2 regions of the Stenotrophomonas sp. YJH_SMC_58 genome follow, and region 1 is predicted to be linked to the other one. Evidence: predicted binding sites of a transcription regulator. Region 1 holds the regulator's gene; the other holds the start of a gene.
The links. Region 1 encodes HrcA, which represses chaperone genes, less so after heat shock. Its sites were predicted from a motif close to TTNGCACTCNNNNNNNNNGAGTGCNAA; they were not measured.

Region 1 (7,759 bases):
TGGGTCATGCCTTCCACCGGGGCCTTGCTGACCCGGTAATGGGCATGGCCCTTGGAGGCAACCTGCGGCAGGTGGGTCACGCACAGCACCTGGCGCTTCTCGCCGAGCGCGCGCAGCTTCTGGCCGACGATGTCGGCTACCGCGCCGCCGATGCCGGAGTCGACTTCGTCGAACACCATGGTCGGTACTGCATCCAGGTCCAGCGCGGCCACTTCGATGGCCAGCGAGATGCGTGACAGTTCGCCGCCGGAGGCCACCTTGCGCAGGGCGCGCGGCGGCTGGCCGGCATTGGCTGCGACCAGGAATTCCACGCGCTCGGCACCCTGCGGGTCGGGCTTGCCGGCGTCCTGCGGTTCCAGCTCGATCAGGAACTGGCCGCCGCCCATGCCCAGCTCGGCGATGATGCCAGTGGTGGTGGCCGACAGCTCGGCAGCAGCGCTGCGACGGCTGGCGGTCAGCACTTCGGCCTGTGCGCGCCAGGCGGCGGCGGCCTTGTCGATCTCGCCGGCCAGGCGCTGCAGGCGTTCGTCGGCGCCGCGCAGCTGTTCCACTTCGGCGTGCATGCGCTCGCGCTGCGCACCCAGCTCGTCCATCGGCACGCGGTGCTTGCGGGCCAGGTCGTGCAGACGGCCGAGGCGGCGCTCGTTCTCCTCGAACTGTTCGGGGTCGGCGTCGAGGTCGTCATGCACCCGATCCAGCAGCGACAGGGCTTCGTGCAGCTGGATCGAACCGTTCTCGATCAGGCCATCCACCTCGCCCAGGCGCGGGTCGTGCTCGATCAGGCGCGACAGCTCGTGGCGCACCTGCTGCAGCAGGTCCAGCGCGGAGCTGCCGTCGTCGCCGTTGAGCTGGTTGCTGGCGGCCTGGCAGGCGCTCAGCAGGGCGCTGGCATGGGCCTGGCGGCGGTGGCTGGCGCCGAGTGCGGCAATCGACTCCGGCTCCAGGTCTTCACGGTCCAGCTCGCGCAGCTGGTGCTCCAGGAAGCCGATCCGGTCACTGACGTCGCCCTGTTGCGACAGCGCCAGCGATTCATCGACCAATGCCTGCCAGGCCGCGGCGGCGCGTCGCACCTGGCGGCGTTCGTTCTCGTTGCGCGCATAGGCGTCGAGCAGGGCCAGCTGCGACGGGCGCGTCAGCAGGGCCTGCTGTTCGTGCTGTCCGTGGATCTCCACCAGCAGCGAGGCCAGGTCGCCCAGCTGCGCCAGGGTCACCGGGCGGCCGTTGATCCAGGCCCGCGAACCGCCATCGGCGCGGATGACCCGGCGCAGCTGGCACTGCTCCTCGTCGTCCAGCTCGTTGTCGGCCAGCCACTGGCGTGCAGCCTGCAGCTGCTCCAGGGCAAACTCGGCCGAAAGCTCGGCGCGCGCGGCGCCGTGGCGGACCACGCCGCTGTCGGCGCGCAGGCCGGACAGGAAGCCCAGCGCGTCGACCATCAGCGACTTGCCGGCGCCGGTCTCGCCTGAAACCACGGTCATGCCTGGCCCGAACTCCAGTTCGGTGGCGCGGACGACGGCGAAATCCTTGATCGAAAGATGTCTGAGCATGGGTAAGGGGGTATCAGCAGCCGCGCAACGCTAGCACGCGGGCGAGGGAGGTCCAATGACTTGCCAAGGTGATGCGCCGCCATTATCTAGTGTCCGTGTCTCACAGGTTGATTCCATGCACGGTTCTCCCGACCAGCTTGCCCCGCGTGCGCGCCATCTGCTGCGCACGCTGATCGCGCGTTACATCCAGGACGGCGAGCCGGTCGGGTCGCAGACACTGGCGCGCGTGGCCGGGCTGGAGGTCAGTCCGGCCACCATCCGCAACATCCTGGGCGACCTGGAAGACCTGGGGCTGCTGGCCTCGCCGCACACCTCCGCCGGGCGCGTTCCGACCGCGCATGGCTACCGGGTCTTCGTCGACAGCCTGCTGCAGATGCAGCCGCCGGGCGAGGGCGAACTGGCCCGGCTGCGCCAGGAACTGGCTGGCGGCGGCAGCACCCAGGCCCTGCTCGGCAGTGCCTCGGAGCTGTTGTCGGCGATGAGCCACTTCGTCGGCGTGGTCAGCGCGCCGCGACGCGAGCAGTTCGCCTTCCGCCAGATCGACTTCGTGGCGCTGGACGGGCGCCGGGTGCTGGCGATCCTGGTGTTTGCCGACAACGAGGTGCAGAACCGCGTCATCGAGACCCGCCAGGAGTTCGCGCCGGGCCAGCTGGAGCAGGTCGCGAACTACCTCAATGCCCATTTCGCCGGCCTGCCGATGGCCGAGATCCGCACCCGCCTGCTGCTGGAACTGCGCGATGCCCGTTCCGAGCTGGAACAGCTGCTGGCGCACAGCATCGAGCTGGCCGAGCAGGCCCTGCAGCCGGCGGCCGACGACATGCTGGTGGCCGGCCAGACCCGCTTGATGGGGGTGCAGGACCTGTCCGACCTGGAGCGCCTGCGCGAGCTGTTCGAGCTGTTCTCCAGCAAGCGCGAGATCCTGCAGCTGCTGGAGCGGACCATCCAGGCGCCCGGCGTGCGCATCTTCATCGGCGAGGAGACCGGGATGATGCCGCTGCAGGGCGTCTCGCTGGTCACCGCCCCTTACACGGCCAATGGCCAGGTGCTGGGCGTGCTGGGGGTGATCGGCCCCAAGCGGATGGCGTACGACCGCGTGATCCCGCTGGTCCAGGCTACCGCCGATGTACTGGGCGCGGCGTTTTCGCCAGCCGGCCGCCCGCCGGGAACATCCGACGCTTGAAACGCAGCATCCCGCCCACACTAGGGTGGGTGGAGGCGGAGATTGACCGCCAGGGACCCAGACATGAACCACGAACAGCCAGATATCGAATCCCAGCAGAGTGCCGCCGATGCGGCCGCCACCGCCGGCGTCAACGACGAAGTCGAGCGCCTGCGCGCCGAAATCGAACAGGTCAAGGCCGATGCCCTGCGTGAGCGCGCCGACCTGGAGAACCAGCGCAAGCGCGTTGCCCGTGACATCGAACAGGCCCGCAAGTTCGCCAACGAGAAGCTGCTGGGCGATCTGCTCCCCGTGTTCGACAGCCTGGATGCCGGCCTGAAGGCCGCCGGCGACGACCCGCACCCGCTGCGCGAAGGCCTGGAGCTGACCTACAAGCAGCTGCTGAAGGTGGCCGCCGACAACGGACTGGTCCTGCTGGACCCGATCGGCCAGCCGTTCAACCCGGAACACCACCAGGCCATCAGCCAGGTGCCGACGCCGGGCGCCGCCCCGGGCAGCGTGGTGACCGTGTTCCAGAAGGGCTACCTGCTCAACGAGCGCCTGCTGCGGCCGGCGCTGGTGGTGGTGGCCGCCGATTGATGGACCAGGCCGGGCTTTGCCCGGTCCCGGTTGTGCAAGGCCATGCCTGGCAAGGTTTTCCAGGCGCTGAACACAGCGTTCGGGAGACGGCTTGAATGTTCCACGAGCCTCCCCCACATCGTATTCATCCACCGGCCGAACGGCCGGACTGACACCAACAAGCATCCTCAGGAGTCTCCCCCATGGGCAAGATCATTGGTATCGACCTCGGCACCACCAACTCGTGCGTGGCGATCATGGACGGCGGCAAGGCCCGCGTCATCGAGAATTCGGAAGGCGATCGCACCACCCCGTCGATCGTCGCCTACACCAAGGACGGCGAAGTCCTGGTCGGTGCCTCGGCCAAGCGCCAGGCCGTGACCAACCCGAAGAACACCTTCTACGCGGTGAAGCGCCTGATCGGCCGCAAGTTCACCGACGCCGAAGTGCAGAAGGACATCGCGCACGTCCCGTACAGCATCCTGGCCCATGACAATGGCGACGCCTGGGTGGCCACCAGCGACGGCAAGAAGATGGCCCCGCAGGAAATCTCGGCCAAGGTGCTGGAAAAGATGAAGAAGACCGCCGAGGACTTCCTCGGTGAGAAGGTCACCGAAGCGGTCATCACCGTGCCGGCCTACTTCAACGACAGCCAGCGCCAGGCAACCAAGGACGCCGGCCGCATCGCCGGCCTGGACGTCAAGCGCATCATCAACGAGCCGACCGCGGCCGCGCTGGCCTATGGCCTGGACAAGGGCGACAACAAGGATCGCAAGATCGTGGTGTACGACCTGGGCGGCGGCACCTTCGACGTCTCGGTGATCGAGATCGCCAACGTCGACGGTGAAAAGCAGTTCGAAGTGCTGGCCACCAACGGCGACACCTTCCTGGGTGGCGAAGACTTCGACAACCGCGTCATCGAGTACCTGGTTGAAGAGTTCAACAAGGACCAGGGCATCGACCTGCGCAAGGATCCGCTGGCCCTGCAGCGCCTGAAGGATGCTGCCGAGCGCGCCAAGATCGAGCTGTCCAGCGCCCAGCAGACCGAAGTGAACCTGCCGTACGTCACCGCTGACGCGTCGGGTCCGAAGCACCTGAACATCAAGCTGACCCGCGCCAAGCTGGAAGCCCTGGTGGACGACCTGATCAAGAAGTCGATCGAGCCGTGCCGCGTCGCCCTGAACGATGCCGGCCTGCGTTCGAGCGACATCAGCGAAGTGATCCTGGTCGGCGGCCAGACCCGCATGCCGAAGGTGCAGCAGGCGGTGACCGAGTTCTTCGGCAAGGAACCGCGCAAGGACGTCAACCCGGACGAAGCCGTGGCACTGGGTGCGGCGATCCAGGGCGGCGTGCTGGGCGGCGACGTCAAGGACGTGCTGCTGCTGGACGTGACCCCGCTGTCGCTGGGCATCGAGACCATGGGCGGCGTGTTCACCAAGATCATCGAGAAGAACACCACCATCCCGACCAAGGCCTCGCAGGTGTTCTCCACCGCCGAGGACAACCAGTCGGCCGTGACCGTGCACGTGCTGCAGGGTGAGCGCGAACAGGCCCGCTTCAACAAGTCGCTGGCCAAGTTCGACCTGTCCGGCATCGAGCCGGCCCCGCGTGGCCTGCCGCAGGTGGAAGTGTCCTTCGACATCGACGCCAACGGCATCCTGCACGTGTCGGCCAAGGACAAGAAGACCAACAAGGAACAGAAGGTCGAGATCAAGGCCGGTTCGGGCCTGTCCGAGGAAGAGATCGCGCGCATGGTCGCCGACGCGGAAGCCAACCGCGAAGAAGACAAGAAGTTCCAGGAACTGGTGCAGGCCCGCAACCAGGCCGACGCCCTGATCCACGGTACCCGCAGCGCCATCACCGAGCACGGCAGCAAGGTCGGCGGCGATGTCATCGGCAAGGTCGAGGCGGCCCTGGCCGACCTGGAAACCGCGATGAAGGGTGACGACAAGGCACAGATCGAAGCCAAGTCGAAGGCACTGGAAGAAGCTGGCCAGTCGCTGTTCGCCGCTGCTTCGGCCGACCAGGGCGGTGCCCCGGGTGCCGACGCCGGCAATGCCGGCAAGGCGCAGGACGACGTGGTCGACGCCGAGTTCACCGAAGTCAAGGACGACAAGAAGTCCTGATCCGGACCGACACGGGACGCTGGCCACCAGCGTCCCGTTGTCGCATCAGGGTCCTGACCGCCCACCGGCGTGTCGGGGCGCCCGACGCAAGAGCGGACCTGGTTCCGCTCTTCCGCTTTGACGAATCCCGACTTTCCGGAACCAGATCCACGATATGAGCAAGCGCGATTATTACGAAGTGCTGGGCGTTGCCCGCACCGCCACCGACGACGAGCTGAAGAAGGCGTACCGTCGCTGCGCGATGAAGTTCCACCCGGACCGCAACCCGGGTGATGCGGCGGCCGAAGCCTCCTTCAAGGAGTGCAAGGAAGCCTACGAAGTGCTGTCCGACGGCAACAAGCGCCGCATGTACGACAGCCATGGCCACGCGGCGTTCGAGCACGGCATGGGCGGCGGCGGGCCGGGCGGCCCGGACATGAACGATATCTTCGGCGATATCTTCGGCAACATCTTTGGCGGCGGTGGCGGTGGTCCGCGCCAGGCGCGTCGCGGCGCCGATATCGGCTACGTGATGGAGCTGGACCTGGAAGAAGCCGTGCGCGGCGTCGAGCGCCGCATCGAGATTCCGACCCTGGCCGAGTGCGGCGACTGCGATGGCAGTGGCTCGGAAGACGGCAAGGTCGAAACCTGCAATGTGTGCCATGGCCGCGGCCAGGTGCGCATCCAGCGCGGCATCTTCGCCATGCAGCAGGCCTGCCACAACTGCGGCGGCCGTGGCCAGATCATCGCCAAGCCCTGCAAGACCTGCCACGGCAACGGCCGTGTCGAGGAAGACAAGGTGCTGTCGGTGAAGGTGCCGGCCGGCGTCGATACCGGCGACCGCATCCGCCTGCAGGGCGAGGGCGAAGCCGGTCCGGCCGGTACGCCACCGGGCGACCTGTACGTGGAAGTGCGCGTGCGCGAGCATGCGATCTTCCAGCGCGATGGCGACGACCTGCACTGCGAAGTGCCGATCCGCATCTCGCAGGCGGCACTGGGTGACACCGTGCGCGTGGCCACCCTCGGCGGCGAAGCGGAGATCCGCATTCCGGCCGAGACCCAGACCGGCAAGCTGTTCCGCCTGCGCGGCAAGGGCGTGCGTTCGGTGCGCAGCCGCAGCGAGGGCGACCTGTACTGCCGCGTGGTGGTGGAGACTCCGGTCAACCTCACCCCTGAGCAGCGCAAGCTGCTGGAACAGTTCGAAGCCACCTTCGTCGGCGAGGAGGCGCGCAAGCATTCGCCGAAGTCGGCCACCTTCATGGATGGCGTGAAGGGCTTCTGGGACCGGATGACGTCCTGAGTTTTTCAACCGAAGCGTTGAGCGGTAGCGCCGGGCCATGCCCGGCGTTTTCGTTTGCGATCAGCGGAAAAACGCCGCCGGCGTCTGCCCCAGCTGGCGCTTGAACATGCTGGTGAACGCGCTGGGGCTGTCGTAGCCCATCGCCAGCGCGACATCGATGACCTTGTCGCCGACCGCCAGCCGCTCCAATGCGGCCAGCAGTCGCGCCTGCTGTCGCCACTGGCCGAAGGTCATGCCCAGTTCGCTGGCGAAATGACGCTGGATGGTTTTCACGTCCACTTCCAGCGCCTGTGCCCAGTCCTGCAGCGTCGCGTCATCGCCGGGGTGCTTCTGGATGTGCTGGCAGATCCGCTGCAGGCGCGGGTCGGTTGGTGAGGGCAGGTGCAGCGGCAGCGCGTCCATGCGGTGCAGCTCGTCCAGCAGGAGGCGGACCACGCGGCCGTCGCGGCTGTCGTCCACATGCGCGGTCTCGATCAGGCTGGCGGCCAGCAGCAGCTCGCGCAGCAGCGGCGCCACCTGTACCGCGAACGCCTCGTCCGGCAGCTGCGGCGCGAAGTCCGGCTCCACGTACAGGCTGCGCATGTGTACTTCGGCGATGCAGTCCACCGCATGGGCCATGCCGGCCGGGACCCAGATCGCGCGGGTTGAAGGCACTACCCAGCGGCCGCCGTCTGCACGCACCACCATCAGTCCGGACATGGCGAACACCAGCTGGTGACGGCGGTGCCGGTGGGGCGCGATGTGGGTCCCGGGCTTGTAATGGCGGGCGCGGCAGGTCACTGGGCGGTGCACCGGAACCTCGTTCCACGGCGCACTCTCGCGGACCTGGCAGGGGATGTCCTTTTTGCGATAGGCCATGACCCGAACGCGGCAGAAGGGAGGGGAGGGCAACCGTAGCATGCGTGGCTCGCCCCCAACCTGACTGCGTCCATGTCCGCCTTGGCTTCTCCCGCAACGACCTCACGTCCGGTGGCTCCCGGTGTGCTGGCAGCTATTTCCACCTCGCATGTCGTCAACGACATGATGCAGTCGCTGATCCTGGCCATCTATCCAGTGATCAAGGGCGGCTTCA
Region 2 (7,759 bases), on a different contig from region 1:
CCCAGCTGTCGATCTCGCCGTGGGCGAACGGTCCCAGCTTGGCCTTCACCAGCCGCCCCTGCGCATCGAACAGCACGCTGTAGGGCAGCAGGCCCTGTGTATTGCCCAGCTGCACGCTGGCATCGCGCGGCCCCGGGGTCTCGATCACGATCGGATAATCCACCGGTACCCGCTGCAGGAAACCGCGCACGTCCTCCGGCGTATCCAGCGCCAGTCCCAGCACCTGCACACCGTGCTCGCCCTGGATATGTGCGAAACGCGCCAGTTCGGGCATTTCTTCAACGCAGGGCGCGCACCAGCTGGCCCAGACATTGATCAACAGCGGGCGACCGCCAGCGTGCTGGCGCAGGTCCAGCGGCCGGCCTTCAAGATCGGGCAGCGACAGCGCGGGCAGGCTGTCGCCGACCTGCAGGGCAGGTGCCGCAGCCGCCACAGCAGGCGCCGCTGGCATGGCCTCAGGCGCAACCGGCGCAGGAGCCAATCGATGCCCGGCCCACAGGCCGAGGCCGGCGGCCAGCACCGCTGTCCACAGCAGCGCTGGCCGTTGCCACTTCATCGCGCGGTGCGCAGCAGCGCTTCTTCGACTACCGCCTGGGTCAGCAGGGTCGGCAGCACGGTCGGCGGTGCGCCGGGGCCGTACACCACGTACAGCGGCACGCCGACGGCCTTGTGCTCTTCCAGGAACGTGGTGATCTGCGGATCGACGTTGGTGTAGTCACCGCGCATGTACACCGCGTTGGTGCGCTTGAGCAGGTCCTTGAACTCCGGCCGCGACAGCACGGCGCGCTCGTTGGCCTTGCAGCTCACGCACCAGTCGGCGGTCATGTTGACGAACACCACGCGGTTGTCGGCGCGCAGGCGGTCCAGCAACTGCGGCGAATACTCCACCACGTTGTCGCTGGCGGCCTGTGCGGCGCGTGCCGGCGCTGCCAGCTGGGTCACGCCCCAGGCCGGTACCAATGCGCCGATCGCCAGCAGCACGCCGAGCAGGGTCACCGCACGCGAGCCGGTCCAGCGGTTGCGCTCGAACAGCCACAGGCCGAAGGCGAACAGCAACAGGCCACCCAGCACCAGCGCCATGCCGTCCACGCCGCGTTGCTTGCCCAGCACCCACAGCAGCCACAGCGCGGTGGCGTACATCGGGAAGGCCAGCACGTGCTTGAGCGTTTCCATCCACGGGCCGGGCTTGGGCAGGCGGCGCGCCAGCGCCGGCACGAAGCCGATCAGCAGGAACGGCAGCGCCAGGCCCAGGCCGAGGAACAGGAACACGGTCATCGCCTTCAGCGGCGGGGCAATGAACGCGTAGGCAATCGCGCCACCCATGAACGGGCCGACGCAGGCACTGCCGACCACGCAGGCCAGCGCACCGGTGAAGAAGTCACCGGCCGGGCCGCTGCGGCTGGCCAGCGACTGGCCCAGGTTGCCGATGCCGCCGCCCAGGGTGAACACGCCGGACAGGCTCAGGCCTACCGCGAACATGATGTAGGCCAGCGCCGCCACCACGCCCGGGTGCTGCAGCTGGAAGCCGATGCCGACGGCGTTGCCGATTGCGCGCAGGCCCACCATCAACGCACCGATCACCGCGAATGCGACCAGCACGCCCAAGGTATACCAGAGCGCGTGGCTGCGTGCGCGCTGCGGGCTTTCGCCACTCTGCGCCAGGCTCAGGACCTTCAGCGACAGGATCGGCAGCACGCAGGGCATCAGGTTCAGCACCAGGCCGCCGGCCAGCGCCAGCAGCAGCACCCAGACGAACGAACGGTCCGGGTTCGGTGTGGTCGCCGGCGGGCGCGTACGCAGCGCGTTGTCACCGCGCGCATCGGCGGCGAATTCATTGCCGTCCACGGTGCCTGCGACGGCCGGGGGGGCGGCGTCCGTATTGGGCACCGTCGGCAGCAGGCGCAGGGGGGCGCCGTTGGCGCCTTCGCGTGGCGCCACAGCCAACGGGCTGATTACCTCGTTGCGCGGCGGTGCCTGGTCGGCGCTGGCGCTGACCTTGCCGGCCGGGATCGACAGCTTCACCCGGCGGGTCATTGGCGGGTAGCAGATGCCATCGGTCTGGCAGCCCTGGAAGGTCACCACGAGGGTGCCGTCAACCGCGTCGGCAACCGTGCGCCGCAACGGCAGCGGCACTTCCACCTGGTTGAAGTACACCGAGACATCGCCGAAGTGCTCGTCGCGATGCGACTGCGCGGCTGGCCAACGCGGCGTGCCGGCCTGCACGCCGGTGCTGCCTTCCAGCTTCAGCGAGGTGCGGTCGCGATACAGGTAGTAGCCCGGTGCCGGGCTGAAGCGCAGCAGCAGGGTGTTGCCGTCGCTGGCGATGGCATCGAAGCCGAACGCCTGTTCCGACGGCAGCGGCAGCGCCTGGCTGTTGCTGGCGGCACCCGGCAGGCGCAGGCCGCCGCTGTTGCCGGCACCGGCCAGTGGGTTGTTGAACGGACTGGCCGCACCGGCGCGGCCGGCCGGGGCCGCCGCCTGTGCACCGCTGCCAGGCAGGGTGACCTGCACCACGCGCTTCTGCGGCGGGTAGCAGACACCGGCATCTGCGCAGCCCTGGTAACGCACTTCCAGACTGATGGTGCCGGCGGCCTCGGTCGGCGTGCCGGGCAGGGTGGCCTGCAGGCGCTCGCGATAGGTTTCGACCTCGCCGAAGAAATCGTCGTGGTGCTTGTCGCCCTTGGGCATCTGCAGCGCGCCGGCATTGAAGGCCGGGTCGGCCTTGACGCTGGTGCGGTGGCGATACAGGTAATAGCCGGGCGCGATCTTGAACTGCAGTTGCACCTGGCCACGTTCGGGGGCGGTGGCGGTCAGCGCGAACGCCTGGTCCACCGGCAGCAGGTCTTTCTCATCCAGGGCGAACGCCGGCAGCGAGAGCCACAACAGGGCGCACAGGGCGGCGCCACGCGCAAACAGAGTCTTCAATCAGTGTCCTCCCGGGTCTGTGCCCGGATCCAGTCCAGATACGCCGGCAGGCCGGCCCGGGTTTCGACCGCGATGCACTCCGGGAGTTCATACGGATGCAGTTCGACGATCCGGGCGATTGCGTCATCGACGCGACTCGCGGTGGTCTTCACCAGCAGCTGCAGCTCGGCGTCGGTGGTCACCTCGCCCTGCCAGCGGTAGGTCGACTGCGCGCCATCGAGGCGGGTCACGCACGCGGCCAGGCGCTCGCCAACCAGCGTGTGCGCGATGCGCTCGGCGCTGGCCCGGTCCGGGCAGGTGGTCAACAGCAGCAGGACGGGATCGACGGTCGACATGACCGTCGAGTATAGGGCCGCCGCCGGGTCAGGACCCGGCGGCGGCCGTGGACCGCTGCGTTGCGCGGTCAGTTGGCCAGCTGGCAGGTGGCCGGCTTGGCCGAGGTGAACAGGCCAGGGGTCGCCCACTCGGGGTGGTCGATGAACGGGTTGCGGTTGCCCTGGAAGCTGTAGATCACGTCATTGCGCGCACGCTCGGCATCATCCGGCGGATCGGACAGGTGCCAGTCGATCAGCGTCGACAGTAGGCCCATGTAGGCCGGTGAGCTGCTGGTCTTGACGATCCTGCTGCGGTCGTCGGTCAGCTCCAGGTCCGGCTCGGACTGGCCAGTGGCTGCATCCTTGCCGCCCTCGTAGCGGATCGCCATGTACATCACCGCACGCGCCATGTCGCCCTTGCGCTTGCCCCACACCTCGAACGTGCCGGTGTTGCCGTCCGGCGTGCGCACCCAGTTGGAGTTGCCCGGATAGCCACCACTGCCGCCACCCTGGCCGTTGTTGGCCTCGGTGGCGCGCTCGCCGCAGCTGGCGTCGCACTTGCCGAACGGCTTGTTGCCACGGTCGGCGTTCCACTGTGCATCGGTCAGGTACAGCATGTGGGTGTCGGTATACGGCGCGTACGGCAGGCCCTTGTCACCCGTGGTGGTGGCAAAACCCAGCGAGTTCGGCCAGGTGTGCTCGCGGTTGTACTTCAGGCCACTGCCGCTGCCGGCGCGATCGGTCACCTTGGCGTAGCTGCGGTTGCGATACGCGTCGAGGATGCGGTTCGGGTTGTTCGGGTCCTCGTCCGCGATCTCCAGGATGGTCCAGGTACTGGTGCCCGAGCCGCTGTACGGGTAGGCGGTGTGGCCCTTGATTGTCGCGTGCAGCGAGCAGCGCAGCTGGCTCGGGCTGGAGGTGTTGACCTTGGAGTAGTAGCCGGCCGGCACACCCGGGTTGCCCGGGTCCGGATTGCCGCCGGTGCTGGCCACGGTGAAGGCGATGCGGCTGTCGGCCGCCGGGTGTGCGCCCTGCAGGTCGGTGATGCGCGCGGCGCGGATGTCGAAGCGGCAGGCTTCACCGGCCACCAGCGCGGTGTTGGTGGACAGCTTCACGCTGCGCCCGCTGGCCGGGAAGGTCAGCGGCACGCTGCCGGAGGTACCGCAGCTCAGCGCGAAGGCGCCGCTGGCGAGGTTCACGGTTTCGCTGAACACCACTTCCAGATCGGCGGCGGCCGGGAAGGTGCTGCTGCCCTGCGCCGGGGTGGTGGTGGACACCGACGGCGGCGTGTTCGGGCCCGGGGTGCCGCCGCCACTGAAGGTCTGGCCGTTGTTGCAGCTGCCGAAGGTCTGCCTGGCCGACTCGGCCCAGGTGAAGTGGGCGTACTGGCTGCCGCTGCCGGTCAGCTGCAACGAGGTGCCGGGGGCCGTGCTGTTGGTCTCGGCCACCGGAATGTTCTGGCTGGTCATGCCGGCGGCAGGGCCACCGGAGGCGGTGATGGCGCCCTCGTAGCTGAGGAACTGGACCACCTTGCCGCTGGCGTCGACCAGGGCGATGCCGTCGTTCGGGCCGTTCTGGATGCCGTTGGTCGGGTAGTTGACCACGGCGATGCTGGCGCTGCCGCAACCGGCGGCGGTGCCGGCCGGGACCGGGTTGTTGGCGTAGACCGTGGCGGCCGAAGGATTGCTGCCGTTGTAGAGGTAGAGGCGGTAGCCGGACAGGTCTTCACCTGCGGTAGCGACCACTTCGATGGCTTCGCCGACGTCACCGGCGGCGGTGCTGTCGTCGTAGTGCAGTTCGTTGATGAAGACCTCGGCCTGGGCCGGCGCCGCGGCCAGTGCCAGCAGGCAGGCGGCGGCAAGCGGGGACAGCAATCGCATCGACTACTCCTTGTGATTGGGAATGCGTGACCGAGCCTAAGGCCGATCCAGTGACACTTTGTCGTAAATGAACGTCAGATATCTGACAGTGCGACGCTTGTCACCGAAATTGTCCAGGACCGACGCCTTGGCCGAGGCGCGCGGGTGGAAAAAATTTTTTCATTCCGCCCTTGAAAGGGGGCGGCGGGGCTCCATCTCTGCCCTGCTCCCGACGTTGTCGGGTTTCTTCACGTGCGGTTCTGGCACTCGCCTGGGGTGAGTGCTAACATCGCCGGACTTTTTTAGACCAATCAATCACTTAAGAGGTCTCCTATGAGCATCAAGCCGCTGCACGACCGCGTTGTGGTCAAGCCGATCGAAGCCGACGAAATCTCCGCCGGTGGCATCGTCATCCCCGACTCGGCCAAGGAAAAGTCCACCAAGGGTGAGGTCGTGGCCGTCGGCCCGGGCAAGCCGCTGGACAACGGCAACGTGCGCGCGCCGTCGCTGAAGGTCGGCGACAAGGTCATCTATGGCCAGTACGCCGGCAGCTCGTACAAGAGCGAAGGCGTCGAATACAAGGTCCTGCGCGAAGACGACGTGCTCGCCGTCATCGGCTGAGCCTCGGCGCGACCTGTTTCAACCTGATCCCAAACTCCCAGCCGCCGGGCATCGTCCGGCGCTACCAATGAGGTAAATGCAATGGCTGCCAAGGATATTCGTTTCGGTGAAGACGCCCGTTCGCGCATGGTGCGCGGCGTCAACGTTCTCGCCAATGCCGTCAAGGCCACCCTGGGCCCGAAGGGCCGCAACGTCGTGCTGGAAAAGAGCTTCGGCGCCCCGACCATCACCAAGGACGGCGTCTCCGTCGCCAAGGAAATCGAACTGGCTGACAAGTTCGAGAACATGGGCGCGCAGATGGTGAAGGAAGTTGCTTCGCGCACCAACGACGATGCCGGCGACGGCACCACCACCGCCACCGTGCTGGCCCAGGCCCTGATCCGCGAAGGCGCCAAGGCCGTTGCCGCCGGCATGAACCCGATGGACCTCAAGCGCGGTATCGACAAGGCCGTTTCGGCCGCCGTCGCCGAGCTGAAGAACATCTCCAAGCCGACCGCCGACGACAAGGCGATCGCCCAGGTCGGTACCATCTCGGCCAACTCGGACGAGTCGATCGGCCAGATCATCGCTGACGCGATGAAGGAAGTCGGCAAGGAAGGCGTCATCACCGTTGAAGAAGGCTCGGGCCTGGACAACGAGCTGGACGTGGTCAAGGGCATGCAGTTCGACCGCGGCTACCTGTCGCCGTACTTCATCAACAACCAGCAGTCGCAGACCGCTGACCTGGATGACCCGTTCATCCTGCTGCACGACAAGAAGATCTCCAACGTCCGTGACCTGCTGCCGGTGCTGGAAGGCGTCGCCAAGGCCGGCAAGCCGCTGCTGATCGTGGCCGAGGAAGTTGAAGGCGAAGCGCTGGCCACCCTGGTCGTCAACACCATCCGTGGCATCGTCAAGGTCGTGGCCGTCAAGGCCCCGGGCTTCGGCGACCGTCGCAAGGCGATGCTGGAAGACATGGCCGTGCTGACCGGCGGCACCGTGATCTCCGAAGAAGTCGGCCTGTCGCTGGAGAAGGCCACCATCAAGGACCTGGGTCGCGCCAAGAAGGTGCAGGTCTCCAAGGAGAACACCACCATCATCGACGGCGTCGGCGACAAGGCCAACGTTGATGCACGCGTGGCGCAGATCAAGACCCAGATCCAGGACACCTCCTCGGATTACGACCGCGAGAAGCTGCAGGAACGCGTGGCCAAGCTGGCCGGCGGTGTTGCCGTGATCAAGGTCGGCGCCTCGACCGAAATCGAAATGAAGGAAAAGAAGGATCGCGTCGACGACGCCCTGCACGCCACCCGTGCGGCCGTTGAAGAAGGCGTGGTTCCGGGCGGCGGCGTCGCCCTGGTCCGCGCGATCACCGCGCTGGCCGGCCTGAAGGGCGCCAACGAAGACCAGAACCACGGCATCCAGATCGCCCTGCGTGCGATGGAAGCCCCGCTGCGCGAGATCGTTGCCAACGCCGGTGACGAGCCGTCGGTCATCATCAACAAGGTCAAGGAAGGCACCGGCAGCTTCGGCTACAACGCCGCTACCGGCGAGTTCGGCGACATGCTGCAGTTCGGCATCCTGGACCCGACCAAGGTGACCCGTTCGGCGCTGCAGAACGCGGCCTCGATCGCTGGCCTGATGATCACCACCGAAGCCATGGTTGCCGAAGCTCCGAAGAAGGACGAGCCGGCCATGGGCGGCGCCGGTGGCATGGGCGGCATGGGTGGCATGGGCGGCATGGACTTCTAAGGTGCACGCCCGCGTCGGACGTTGCCGGCCCTGGCCGGCGCGTCTCCCCGATGCACGGAAAAACCCCGCCGCGAGGCGGGGTTTTTTTGTTGTCCGGTTGCCGCCATGGCGCCGCGTCGCTACGCTCGCAGACCATGCCTACCTCGTTCATCGTCGTCGACGACTTCCTCTCTCCAGCCGATGCACACGGCCTGCGCCAGGCCGGGTTGGGCCTGACCTACCCGGCGCAGGAGGGAGCATTCCCCGGGCGTAATTCGCTCGAACGGCTGGAGCTGGACGGCCTGTCCGAGGCCGCGTCGCGGTTGGTCA

Region 2: the regulator HrcA is predicted to act here: its motif matches at 5,359-5,385, upstream of AC5P68_RS16930 (co-chaperone GroES).

Annotation. Positions count from the first base shown of each region.
Region 1 covers NZ_JCAFSW010000004.1:225,047-232,805, forward strand. Annotated here, with positions in the region: gene recN (DNA repair protein RecN) at 1-1,544, opposite strand, end outside; gene hrcA (heat-inducible transcriptional repressor HrcA) at 1,660-2,724, shown strand; gene grpE (nucleotide exchange factor GrpE) at 2,788-3,303, shown strand; gene dnaK (molecular chaperone DnaK) at 3,486-5,408, shown strand; gene dnaJ (molecular chaperone DnaJ) at 5,563-6,687, shown strand; gene AC5P68_RS07795 (AraC family transcriptional regulator) at 6,748-7,545, opposite strand; gene AC5P68_RS07800 (MFS transporter) at 7,618-7,759, shown strand, end outside.
Region 2 covers NZ_JCAFSW010000016.1:587-8,345, reverse strand. Annotated here, with positions in the region: gene AC5P68_RS16950 (TlpA family protein disulfide reductase) at 1-556, opposite strand, end outside; gene AC5P68_RS16945 (protein-disulfide reductase DsbD family protein) at 553-2,925, opposite strand; gene cutA (divalent-cation tolerance protein CutA) at 2,922-3,260, opposite strand; gene AC5P68_RS16935 (endonuclease) at 3,329-5,119, opposite strand; gene AC5P68_RS16930 (co-chaperone GroES) at 5,432-5,719, shown strand; gene groL (chaperonin GroEL) at 5,801-7,450, shown strand; gene AC5P68_RS16920 (DUF6445 family protein) at 7,585-7,759, shown strand, end outside.